Regions from separate parts of the Nostoc sp. DedQUE04 genome, predicted to be linked through region 1. Evidence: riboswitches for the same ligand, from Rfam matches in the RefSeq annotation. Region 1 holds a riboswitch; each other region holds the start of a gene.

Region 1 (3,596 bases):
TAGACTTTTCAACAACTGCTGGATAGTAACAATCATCTGGTTGTATATCAAAGCCAAATAAATTAAATGCTGGCTTAATTTGCGCTTCAAACTCAGCAAGCCAAGATTTAATTCTTGACTTAATCACAATATTTGTTTCTTTATGAGTCTGACCTTCATTAAATGTCAGAGCATGGCGGTCAATAAAGTCGTAGGATTTGTAGAATAAATCTGGCATCACAAGTTCTACCAGACCTTCTGCAAGCATATTTTGACGCAGAGAAGAGTCATTATATCGCTCAAATTTTTCTTCTTCACCATGAAATAAGTTCTTGACAACAACATAATCTACTTGATCTTTACAAAGTTCACGCAGTTTTTCTAAAACATTTATGGAATCAAGAACTCTACTAATCACTGAAACCATTGTAACTTGGCAATTAATATCGGTTTTAAGCACTTCAAAAAATGATAACTCTTTGACATAACTTTCAAAAAAACCTCCAGATTGTGCTGGCAAGTCTAATAGTGTAATAGGATAATCACTCTCATCTAAATTAATTAATAAATCGTCAGCACCACCTCTATGGAAAATATCAATGTAACGTATTATCGGTCGGTAGTCTTTTTTGAAATATCTTTCTAATTGAGGATTTCTTAAGTCAGCTTCATAAGTAACACAGGGTAAATTTTTATTAATATAAAGTTGGAATAGCGCTCGTGCAAAGGTGCTTTTTCCCACGCCACCTTTATCACCTGTAACAATTATTAGCCGCTTTTTAGGTTTACTATCAGTGTTTAACGAAATATTATTATTGGTTGTATTATCATCAGACATGACTGTTTTACCCTTATTACTTCTATTTTTAGACATAACAATCCTCTACGAAGCAAATACACTTTGTTGATATAAATCGAAACTTTTAAACATTATCTTCTTCAAGATAATTCATTTATAATACTTGATAAGTATTTGACATAAGCAACATTTAATGATAAAATTAGTTGATTATACAGGTTCCCAGCAAACCACTTAAAATGACTGCATCTCTCCATCAATCCTCCCAGAATAACTAATTAGAATTCCAAAAATATCAATGCCTGGATCAATTTTAAAATGCTCATATAGTTGTCCTTAAAATTAGCTATATGAGGAAACCGATGAATACCCATTATTCAATGAAACCTGACTACTCTGTTTTACATAGATTGCTTTTAGTATGTAACCTCTAGCTCAAAAAGCCAATCAACAAACCTTCAATATTTAATCAACATCTGTTGATATATAAATTAGTAACAAATTTCATATAGTTTGCTTTAAACAGGTGTACTCGTATATTTATTTAATAAGCTTTATATGTTTATATAAACTAGTTTTTAATATCTTTATAATTTGAGTTAAATCCTTATTAAAAGAAAGCTAGATTGCTGGATTGTACCTGATTCACACGATTTAGTTACCTGAATATTGTGAGCAGCAGATGGGCTAGCAAGCAAAGTTAAAAAAGTTGTTCAAATCAGTGTATTTTTGTATTTTAAACCGCGTCTACCTTGAAAACCGTAGTTTTTTTGGAATTAGGGTAAAGCCCAGAACTCAAGCCACGACCGAATAATATACTTTCCTTAAAAACTCTAGGTTTCAAAATGGACGAGGTTTATCTGGGGAAACATCAGATTTTGCTTTAAACATTGACATTAAATAACTCGCTACGGCTGTTGATTTGAGTCGCCGTACCGTAAAGGGAATTCAGCAAAATATTGTCTTTTCGCTGGTAAGAAAAGCACTGTTTTTACTTTTGGGGACATTCGGGTTTGTCGGGTTAGCAGTTGCAGTTTTAGCTGATACCGGAAGTTCCTTGTTGGTAACGGCGAATGGAATGCGGCTGTTTAGAGCTAAACTGTCTCAATAAACTACGCTTTGTGAATACCTGGTAAAAAATCGCTGTTCAAAATTAGTAATGGTGATATAGTTACTCCAATCGGTTCTGATGGGTAGCAGCCATTGGACGCAAGGGGGAAAGTCCGGTGTAAATCCGGCGCTGTCCCGCAACTGTGAACCAAAATTAGGTGAGTCAGGATGCCCGCCGGTTAGAATCAACTCGTTTACATAAATCTGCGAGGTACAGATTATGAACAGAAAAAAACAGGCGTTAGTCAGTCTAACCCTGATGGCAGTTATCAGTTTTTATCTAGTAGTTGGTTTACCCAAACCCGCCTACGCCATGCACATTATGGAAGGTTTTTTACCTGTGCAGTGGGCAATTTTTTGGTGGATTGTGGCATTACCATTTTTTCTACTAGGATTGCGTAGTCTAACTCGCATTACCCAAGCTAACCCGGAATTGAAACTACTGCTGGGCTTGGCTGGTGCCTTTACTTTCGTGCTGTCAGCGTTGAAAATCCCTTCTGTAACAGGTAGCTGTTCTCACCCAACAGGGACGGGATTAGGTGCGGTGCTATTTGGGCCACTCACCATGACGGTTTTGGGTAGCTTAGTATTGTTGTTTCAAGCTTTGTTACTGGCGCATGGTGGCTTGACAACGCTGGGGGCAAATGCTTTTTCGATGGCGATCGCAGGGCCATTTGCGGCTTACTGGATATATAATCTGACAATAAAGTTGGGTGGTAAACAAAAAATCGCCATTTTTCTAGCAGCTGCGATCGCAGATTTACTCACCTACATTATCACTTCTATCCAACTCGCCCTAGCTTTTCCTGCACCTGTTGGCGGGTTTATTGCTTCATTTACCAAGTTCGCCGGAATTTTTGCTATAACTCAAGTCCCCTTAGCAATTAGTGAAGGATTGCTAACTGTATTGGTGTGGAACTGGCTGCAATCTTATAATCCTCAAGAATTAGAATTGCTGAAATTAATCAAACGGGAACCCCAAGGAAATGAGTCAATCTAAAAAAGGGTTGAGTAACTGGCTGTTGGTAGTAGCTGTATTAGCCTTAGCAGTTGCACCGTTAATATTTGTGCGCGATGGTGAATTTGCTGGTTCCGATGACAAAGCAGAAAAAGCTATTACTGAAATACAACCTGGATATAAACCCTGGTTCAAATCATTTTTTGAACCGGCTAGTGGTGAAATAGAAAGTTTATTATTTGCTTCGCAAGCAGCTTTGGGTGCTGGAGTAGTCGGTTATGCAATTGGGTTGTATAAAGGACGTTCTCAACAACAAAAACGTGAAGAATGAGCCTGCAAATAGACACTTTAGCTTATACCAATCGACTCCGAAGATTGCCACCAGAACATAAACTAATTTTTGCATTTACTACTCTTGCTATTTCCCTTGCTGCCCATCCGCTAGTGCAAATTTTAATAGCGCTTTGGATGGGTATTTGGACAGTTATTTATGCAAGAATTCCGGCTGGTGTTTATTTTCGGTTATTAATGTTCACCATAGTTTTTTGTTTGACAAGTTTACCAGCCTTGATGGTGAATGGAATTGCGATTAATGATTTGCCAAGGGTACAATCAGACTCATGGTATGGACTAACTTTCGGACACTTCTATCTTTATATCAGCCATATTGGAACTATCCAAGCATTGAGAATTTTAACTAGAGCATTAGCCTCTGTTTCTTGCTTATATTTTCTCATGCTAACTGTCCCT
Region 2 (3,596 bases), on a different contig from region 1:
ACCGCCGTCTGGTAACGCCATCGGCAACCATTCGGCAATCGCACAGTATTGGCGCTCCTGCTGCCAGTGCTGCCCTTGCGGATTGCACTGCTGTTGGTGAATATCCCAACTCAGTGACAATATCCGTCATTCCACAGGCATGAATTAGACGCACAGCAACTTTTGCTACATCTGGTGGCAGCACATCTAGGTTCGCTTCTGACCGAATGATTGCGAAGGAATTACGGTAAATTTCGTTGGCATCTCGGATATAGTCGGGCATTCAATTTGGGATTTTAGATTTTAAATTTTGGATTGATTTGTTAGTTAGTATAGATACTTCTTTTTTAATAGAAGAATACCTAATTTAATTAACCGCAGAGAACACAGAGTCAGAGAAAGGGAGGAATCAATCATCTGTATTTATCTGTGGTTCCATTTTCTAAGTGTTTATTAAATAACTGCTGTAATTGTGCTATTGGATATCGATTAGCAAATTCCCCAAAGGACTCATTAGAATTTAAGCGTTGAATTTTATATACATATAGCATCCGCTCTACTAATGCAGGTAGTTCGGCAAAAGTTACATATTGATATAGTTCGCGTCCGAATTTCTGATTACTGTCACCAACATAAACGTGATAGCCTTCCACAGTTCTATTTTCAGCCTCAATGGTGACGCCGAGGAGAGTAATATCACTTTTGCTATGCTGGGCACAAGATTTTTCGCAGCCAGTGAAGTGGATATTAACTGGGTAATCAAGAGTAACGCGAGTTTTAAGATACTCTGCCAATGCCAACGCATGACTTTTAGTGTCAGTGGCAGAAGCGGTGCAACCCTTTTTTCCCGAACAGGCAACTAATCCACCCTTGACGTTGTTTGCAGAAAAATCTAATCCTAATAAAGCAATTTCACCTTGGACATCAGCAACCCATTGCTGAGGAATATCTGTAAGGAGCAAATTTTGCCAAGGGGTTAGCCTGAGAGTTCCACTGCCGTATTTTGCTGCTAAATCTGCTAAACCCCGCATCTGTCTACTTTGCAATCGGCCCAAGGGCAAGACAACACCAATGTAAAATAAGCCTTGCTGACGTTGGGGATGGATGCCAATATGCTGATATTTTTCCCCTTTGCCTTCCTCTACAGTGTACACACACATCGAATTACCCCCCTTAATCCCCCCTTGGAAAGGGGGGAAACTAGAAATACAGTTCCCTCCCCTTTCCAAGGGGAGGGTTAGGGAGGGGTAAAACTTACGCTTAAGCTCTGATGAGTGAACTGTTTCAGACTTGTGTGTACACCGTAGCTTGCCTTGCTCGGAGAGTAGGTCTTTTCTTATTTCACTGTACAAAAAAGAAAAAGGTAAACGCTGCTCAACTTCTTGGAGATAATTTTCACAACCCAAAGTATTCAATAACTCTCTCAAACGTAGCCGCCGCTTACTCGTAGGATGACTATAAGCTAGATAGACATCCGCCAAAGCTGCTAAGACGGGCAAACATTCCTCTGGTGGTAACAAAATTCCCGTATCGCTGGGAGGTTGACTTTTCTCGCCAACACTGAGATAGAGACGAAAATAAACCCGATCGTTAAGTAAGACAGCTGCAAAGGCGATATCATTCAAGCGATCGCACACCTGAATTATCCCACCACCATCAAAGCAAACGCTAAATTTTGCCGACAGTCCCGAAAGCGCGGGATGTGCAGCAATATAATCATCCCAACCTTGGACAAAGGGGCGAGTGTCGATTAATTCTTGGGGATCGATACCAGCAGTTGGACTGGTCATAATATTGCGGATTTGGTCTACAACAGTATTGTCAGAACCCAATCCCATATTTTGTAGGTACTTCAGAACCTCAGCATTTATCCCCGTGCGGATTTCACGAACTTGTAGGTTGGCTCGATTAGTCACATCTATATAGCCGCCACCGTGCTGCTCTGCTATATCTGCGATCGCACGGCACTGCTGACTACTAATAATTCCACCTGGTATTCTAACGCGAGATAATATACCATCTGCGGCAGGAGTAGCATAAAACAAGCCAGGACAAGTGGCAAATCTAGAAACCAAACTTAGAACTCCTTCCCCGTGCAACGCAGGGAGTAGACGGTGAGTGTGTCTTGAGGACATCCTGAGAGTTGGCATTCTGACTTGGGTCATCCCATCACAGCTGCGGCACAGTCCCGGAATTTCACCGGAGTTTCCCAACTCTCAGCTTTAGTAATTTAGACTTTGTTGAGGTTATAGATATCAACCAGACATCATCCAGATAATTATCTTACATTACTATGGTGATAAATTTTAACTGAGCTGATCCACTACCGATCGAAAGATATAGTTCTTGAAGCTAATCTATAAATTGAATTTAGTTATGGCTCAGGCAGGAATGCTTGAGCCTTTTTGTTGCAAAACTTGCTTTAGAAAAAGTTAGGCGATCGCCGCTTCACGAGTAGCAACTTTGCTAAACTGATTTACCGGACGAGGTAAACCAAGATTTTCGCGCAGGGTTCCTGCTTCATACTCTGTACGGAACAGACCGCGACGTTGCAATTCAGGAATTACCAAGTCTACAAACTCATCCAATCCTCCGGGCAACCAGGGCGGCATAATATTAAAGCCATCTGCCCCACCATTGACAAACCAATCTTCTAGCTGATCGGCAATTTGTTCTGGTGTGCCTAGAATCTGACGATGCCCACGCGCTCCAGCTATCGATAAATACAGTTGTCGAATCGTTAAATTCTCTCTCTTGGCTAGGTCAGTCAGAAGTTGCTGACGGCTTTTACCCCCGTTAGTCTCTGGTAACTCCGGCAACGGCCCGTCCAATGGATAGCCAGATAGGTCAAATCCACCGATCATTGAGCCAAGCAAATTTAAGCCGACTACCGGATCGATCAACTCCTGAATTCGATCGAATTTGTCCTTAGCTTCTTGCTCAGTTTTGCCGATAACTGGGAATACACCTGGCATAATCTTAAGATGGTCAGGTGAGCGCCCGTATTGAGCCAGTCTCCCCTTCACATCTGTATAAAATGCCTGAGCTTCTGCCAAGGTCTGTTGGGCAGTGAAAATTACCTCCGCCGTTTGTGCAGCTAGCTCCTTACCATCCTCGGAAGATCCAGCTTGAATGATCACCGGATAACCTTGGATGGGACGCGCCACATTCAGCGGGCCGCGTACTGAAAAATGCTCGCCTTTGTGGTTGGGAACGTGCAGTTTATTTGGATCGAAGTAAATACCCGATTCCTTATCATGTAAGAAGGCGTCGTCCTCCCAACTATCCCAGAGTTTCGTGACTACATCCACAAACTCTTTGGCACGTTGATAACGTAGGGTATGCTCCATGTGCTTTTCCCGATTGAAGTTCAACGCTTCAGCTTCGGTAGCAGAAGTTACGAGATTCCAACCGGCACGGCCACCGCTAAGATAATCTAATGATGCAAATTTGCGGGCGAGATGATAAGGCTCGTTGTAGGTGGTTGATACTGTGGCCGTCAAACCGATGTTTTCCGTCACTACAGATAAAGCCGACAACAGGGTAAGAGGTTCAAAGTGGACGAGTTTGCCATTCCGGCTCAAAAGGTCGGCGCTTTGATTGCGTTGGCGTAGCCC
Region 3 (3,596 bases), on a different contig from region 1:
AGAAAGCAGGTATCGAAATTTCCCTTGCGTGTGAGGTGGATAAGCACTGCCGACAGACCATAGTTGCAAACAAGCCAGATATTGCACTTTTGGGGAATATAGCGTCTTACACTGCTCAGGATATCCTGGATCGTGCCAAACTAGCCAAAGAAGATGTAGATATTATGTTAGGCGGGCCACCCTGCCAAGCTTTTTCCACAGCAGGGGCAAGGCGTGGTTTCAAAGATGAGAGGGGCAATATATTCTTAAAATACATTGAACTTATCTTAGAAATAAGCCCAAAATACGCCGTCATCGAGAATGTAAGAGGTTTTCTTTCAGCACCATTACTGCACCGCCCTCACTCAGAAAGAGGAAGCGGCTGTGTTCCCTTATCCAGAGAAGAAATGCCAGGTGGTGCTTTGAAATATATTGTGAATGAACTTCGTAAAGGTGGTTACAGTATCAGCTTTAACTTATACAACACGGCAAATTATGGTGTCCCCCAAATTAGGGAAAGAGTGGTCATGATCTGCCATCGTGGAAAGAAAAAGGTTCCTTATTTATACCCTACACATTCAGAAAGTGGTGATTTTGGTCTTGATCGGTGGATAACCCTACGTGAATCTATTGCAGATTTAAGCCAAAGTGAGGCAGAGTATATCGAGTTCCCAGAAGGGAGGCTAAAGTATTACAGAATATTAAAAGAGGGTCAATACTGGAAACATCTACCTGAAGAATTGCAGAAAGAAGCATTAGGAAAATCCTATTACTCGGGTGGAGGGAAAACTGGTTTCTTTAGACGCTTGTCATGGGATAGACCAAGCTGTACTTTAGTGACATCTCCAGCCATGCCAGCAACGGATATCTGTCACCCAGAACATCTGCGCCCGTTAAGTATTCAGGAATATAAACGTATTCAGCAATTTCCAGATAGTTGGGTTGTATGTGGTTCCCTCATTGAGCAATATCGGCAGATAGGCAATGCCGTACCTGTCGGGTTTGGAGAAGCAATAGGCAAAGCGATCCTGGCACACATGAGTGGCAAGATAAAACATCCCCCTTTGAACTTCCCATTTTCACGTTATAAAGGTAACGATGATGTTTTATGGGAAGCTAAAATTAGTGAGTCGTTAGAAGAGATAAAACCGATCCAAAGTTCGCTTTTTACAGCAACAGCATATACTGTATAAGAGTTAGGACTTTATCTCTCTTAAAGCAGCAAGGTATTTTTCAACATACGATCTGAAGCCTTCTTCTGAAAGCTCTTCTTTTCCTTCCAATGAGGGGAATTTAGCCCAGTTGTCCCCCTTTTTTTTAGAAAAAGTTCGGAACCATTTTTTAATTGGGGTTCCCTTACGGATAGCGGCAGAAGAAGAGTTTTCAGTATTATCTCTATTTTTTACTTGTAGCGATTGCCAGACATTTTTGTTATCAAAATATATAAAATCAACTGCTTTAACTATAGAACCAGAACACCATATCCATCCATGCGGTTCAATAACTGTCGCAACGTACCTTTCTAGCAAATCCCCTACAATGTTCTCTGCCCCCATTGATAGGCGGTGCAATTCTTCAGCTTTTCCCAATTCCTCATACGGAACTTCAAAATACTTATTCAGGATGATACTTACCATTTCATCTGGTATTGTACTAGATGGCAAGGGTGTTCTTGGGTCACGACCTGTTTTGAAATTTGTAGCACTGGCAATAATATATTCTTCTGTCCCGACGATAGGCTGATTTTTACCTTTTCGCGGTGAAGCCGCAGCAGGGTTATCCGAAAGAAATCGTATGACCATTGTAAATTTATCGCTAAGTGATGGATCAACACTATCCATTGCCTTCTTTGCAATTTCTGCTGAATTTAATATAAATTCCGACATAGGTTCCTGAAATTATTAAAGGCTATCGGTCAATTTCAATACAGTTGAGGTAGAGCAAACTGGATTATAGTGCGCCTGCGATCGCAGTTATTGGACAAGTAGTAAATATGCACAGTATTTTATCTGGCTGTCGTCCAGTTTGATAGTTGGCGCAAAGCTTATTGTTTCGTATTCTCCGATAACTTTAGTGTACGATCGATAAGGTTGTTCGGTTCTGGTGGGAGTCAGCTACCAGAGGTAACGGGGAAAGTTCGGTGCAAATCCGGCACTGTCCCGCAACTGTGAACCAATTTGAGATTAAAGAAAATCTCAAGTTGAGTGAGTCAGGATGCCCGCCGAAATCGATTTATTAGTTTCACATATCTGCGAGGTACAGATGACTACTACTGTAAATATTTCCCCAACTAATCCTTTGGATGTTGCTGAACATACTTTATTTGTTTGCAAAACCTGTGCCAGTGTTTGGCAAAATGGAAAACGCTTAGGTGAAAGTGGTGGTGAAAAACTTCTACACCAACTTCAGCAGCTGGCACAAGATTGGGAGTTACGAGATCGATTCCCAATTCAAGAAGTTGAATGTATGAGTGCTTGTAATCGTTCTTGCGTGGTCGCCTTTAGTGCTAAAGGCAAATTAACATATTTATTTGGTGATTTAGCCGTTGATGGGAGTGCCTCTGCGGTGCTGGAATGTGCTAGTCAATACTATGCTAAAGCAGATGGTTTGCTGCCTTGGTCAGAGCGTCCAGAAGCAATGAAAAAGGGCATTTTAGCAAAGATTCCACCTTTATCTAAATGATGCGCGTTTTGATTCTGGGTGGGACGGGCGATGCAGCAGAATTAGCTGCCAAAGTTACGACTATCCAAGGGTTAGAAGTAATCACCTCTCTAGCTGGCCGCACCCGCGAACCGTCAGTACCGCTGGGCGATTTACGGGTTGGAGGCTTCGGTGGTGTGGCTGGATTGGCTAGCTATCTGCGAGTCATGCAAATCGACTTATTAATTGATGCAACCCATCCTTTCGCTAGTCAGATTTCCTTCAATGCGGCAGATGCGGCAACGGAAGTTGGAGTACCCCGTTTGATGTTAATCCGTCCGCCTTGGGAAAAAGAAAGTGGCGATCGCTGGATTGAAGTTGATAGTGTTGCAGCCGCAGCAATAGCCCTGCAAAATCAGTCACAGCGAGTGTTTTTGACAGTTGGCAGGCAAGAACTCGCCGCTTTTGCTCATTTGGAGAAAATTTGGTTTTTGATGCGGATGATTGACCCTCCTGGCGAAGATGCTTTAGTACCGCCGGGGATGGTATTGTGCGATCGCGGGCCTTTTACCCTCAATAATGAAAGAAAAATTCTGATTGAAAATAACATTGATACCATCGTCAGCAAAAATAGCGGTGGCGATGCCACAAAGCCCAAGATTATTGCCGCGCGAGAACTGGGCGTAAAGGTTGTGATGGTAAATCGTCCAGCGATACCGCCAGGGGAGCAGGTTAATAATGTTGATACCGCTTTGGCGTGGTTATTAGATCGCTGCTAAGTAAATAGGCAAGATTGATAATACTATCTTTCCTTCCGTATAATACACGGGAACCTTCTACAAGATCCGCGATCGCAGTAACGACTTCCATGAAAAATCTAGCTTTATCTGCCATAGCCCTCGTCACCACATCTGGATTAGTTTTCGGGACAATGCCAGCTGCTTCTGCTTTAAGTTGGAGTTGGAATTATTCTGGTA

Evidence for each region. A riboswitch is a leader RNA that binds a small molecule or an ion and turns the genes downstream of it on or off. The one in region 1 is predicted to bind cobalamin.
Region 2: linked by a shared signal. The riboswitch ahead of cobG (precorrin-3B synthase) and the one ahead of RM049_RS15030 (energy-coupling factor ABC transporter permease) in region 1 are both predicted to bind cobalamin.
Region 3: linked by a shared signal. The riboswitch ahead of RM049_RS03150 (DUF1636 family protein) and the one ahead of RM049_RS15030 (energy-coupling factor ABC transporter permease) in region 1 are both predicted to bind cobalamin.

Annotation. Positions count from the first base shown of each region.
Region 1 is NZ_JAVRCA010000018.1:24,484-28,079, forward strand. It holds gene RM049_RS15020 (chromosome partitioning protein ParA) at 1-853, opposite strand, end outside; partial or broken gene RM049_RS15025 (hypothetical protein) at 1,683-1,889, shown strand; cobalamin riboswitch at 1,943-2,083, shown strand; gene RM049_RS15030 (energy-coupling factor ABC transporter permease) at 2,109-2,888, shown strand; gene RM049_RS15035 (energy-coupling factor ABC transporter substrate-binding protein) at 2,875-3,177, shown strand; gene cbiQ (cobalt ECF transporter T component CbiQ) at 3,174-3,596, shown strand, end outside.
Region 2 is NZ_JAVRCA010000047.1:19,067-22,662, reverse strand. It holds gene RM049_RS26410 (precorrin-8X methylmutase) at 1-262, opposite strand, end outside; gene cobG (precorrin-3B synthase) at 393-2,129, opposite strand; cobalamin riboswitch at 2,103-2,234, opposite strand; gene RM049_RS26400 (LLM class flavin-dependent oxidoreductase) at 2,412-3,596, opposite strand, start outside.
Region 3 is NZ_JAVRCA010000003.1:123,940-127,535, forward strand. It holds gene RM049_RS03140 (DNA cytosine methyltransferase) at 1-1,172, shown strand, start outside; gene RM049_RS03145 (SinI family restriction endonuclease) at 1,176-1,865, opposite strand; partial or broken gene RM049_RS39200 (uroporphyrin-III C-methyltransferase) at 1,912-2,008, shown strand; cobalamin riboswitch at 2,058-2,220, shown strand; gene RM049_RS03150 (DUF1636 family protein) at 2,242-2,661, shown strand; gene RM049_RS03155 (cobalt-precorrin-6A reductase) at 2,661-3,398, shown strand; gene RM049_RS03160 (PEP-CTERM sorting domain-containing protein) at 3,488-3,596, shown strand, end outside.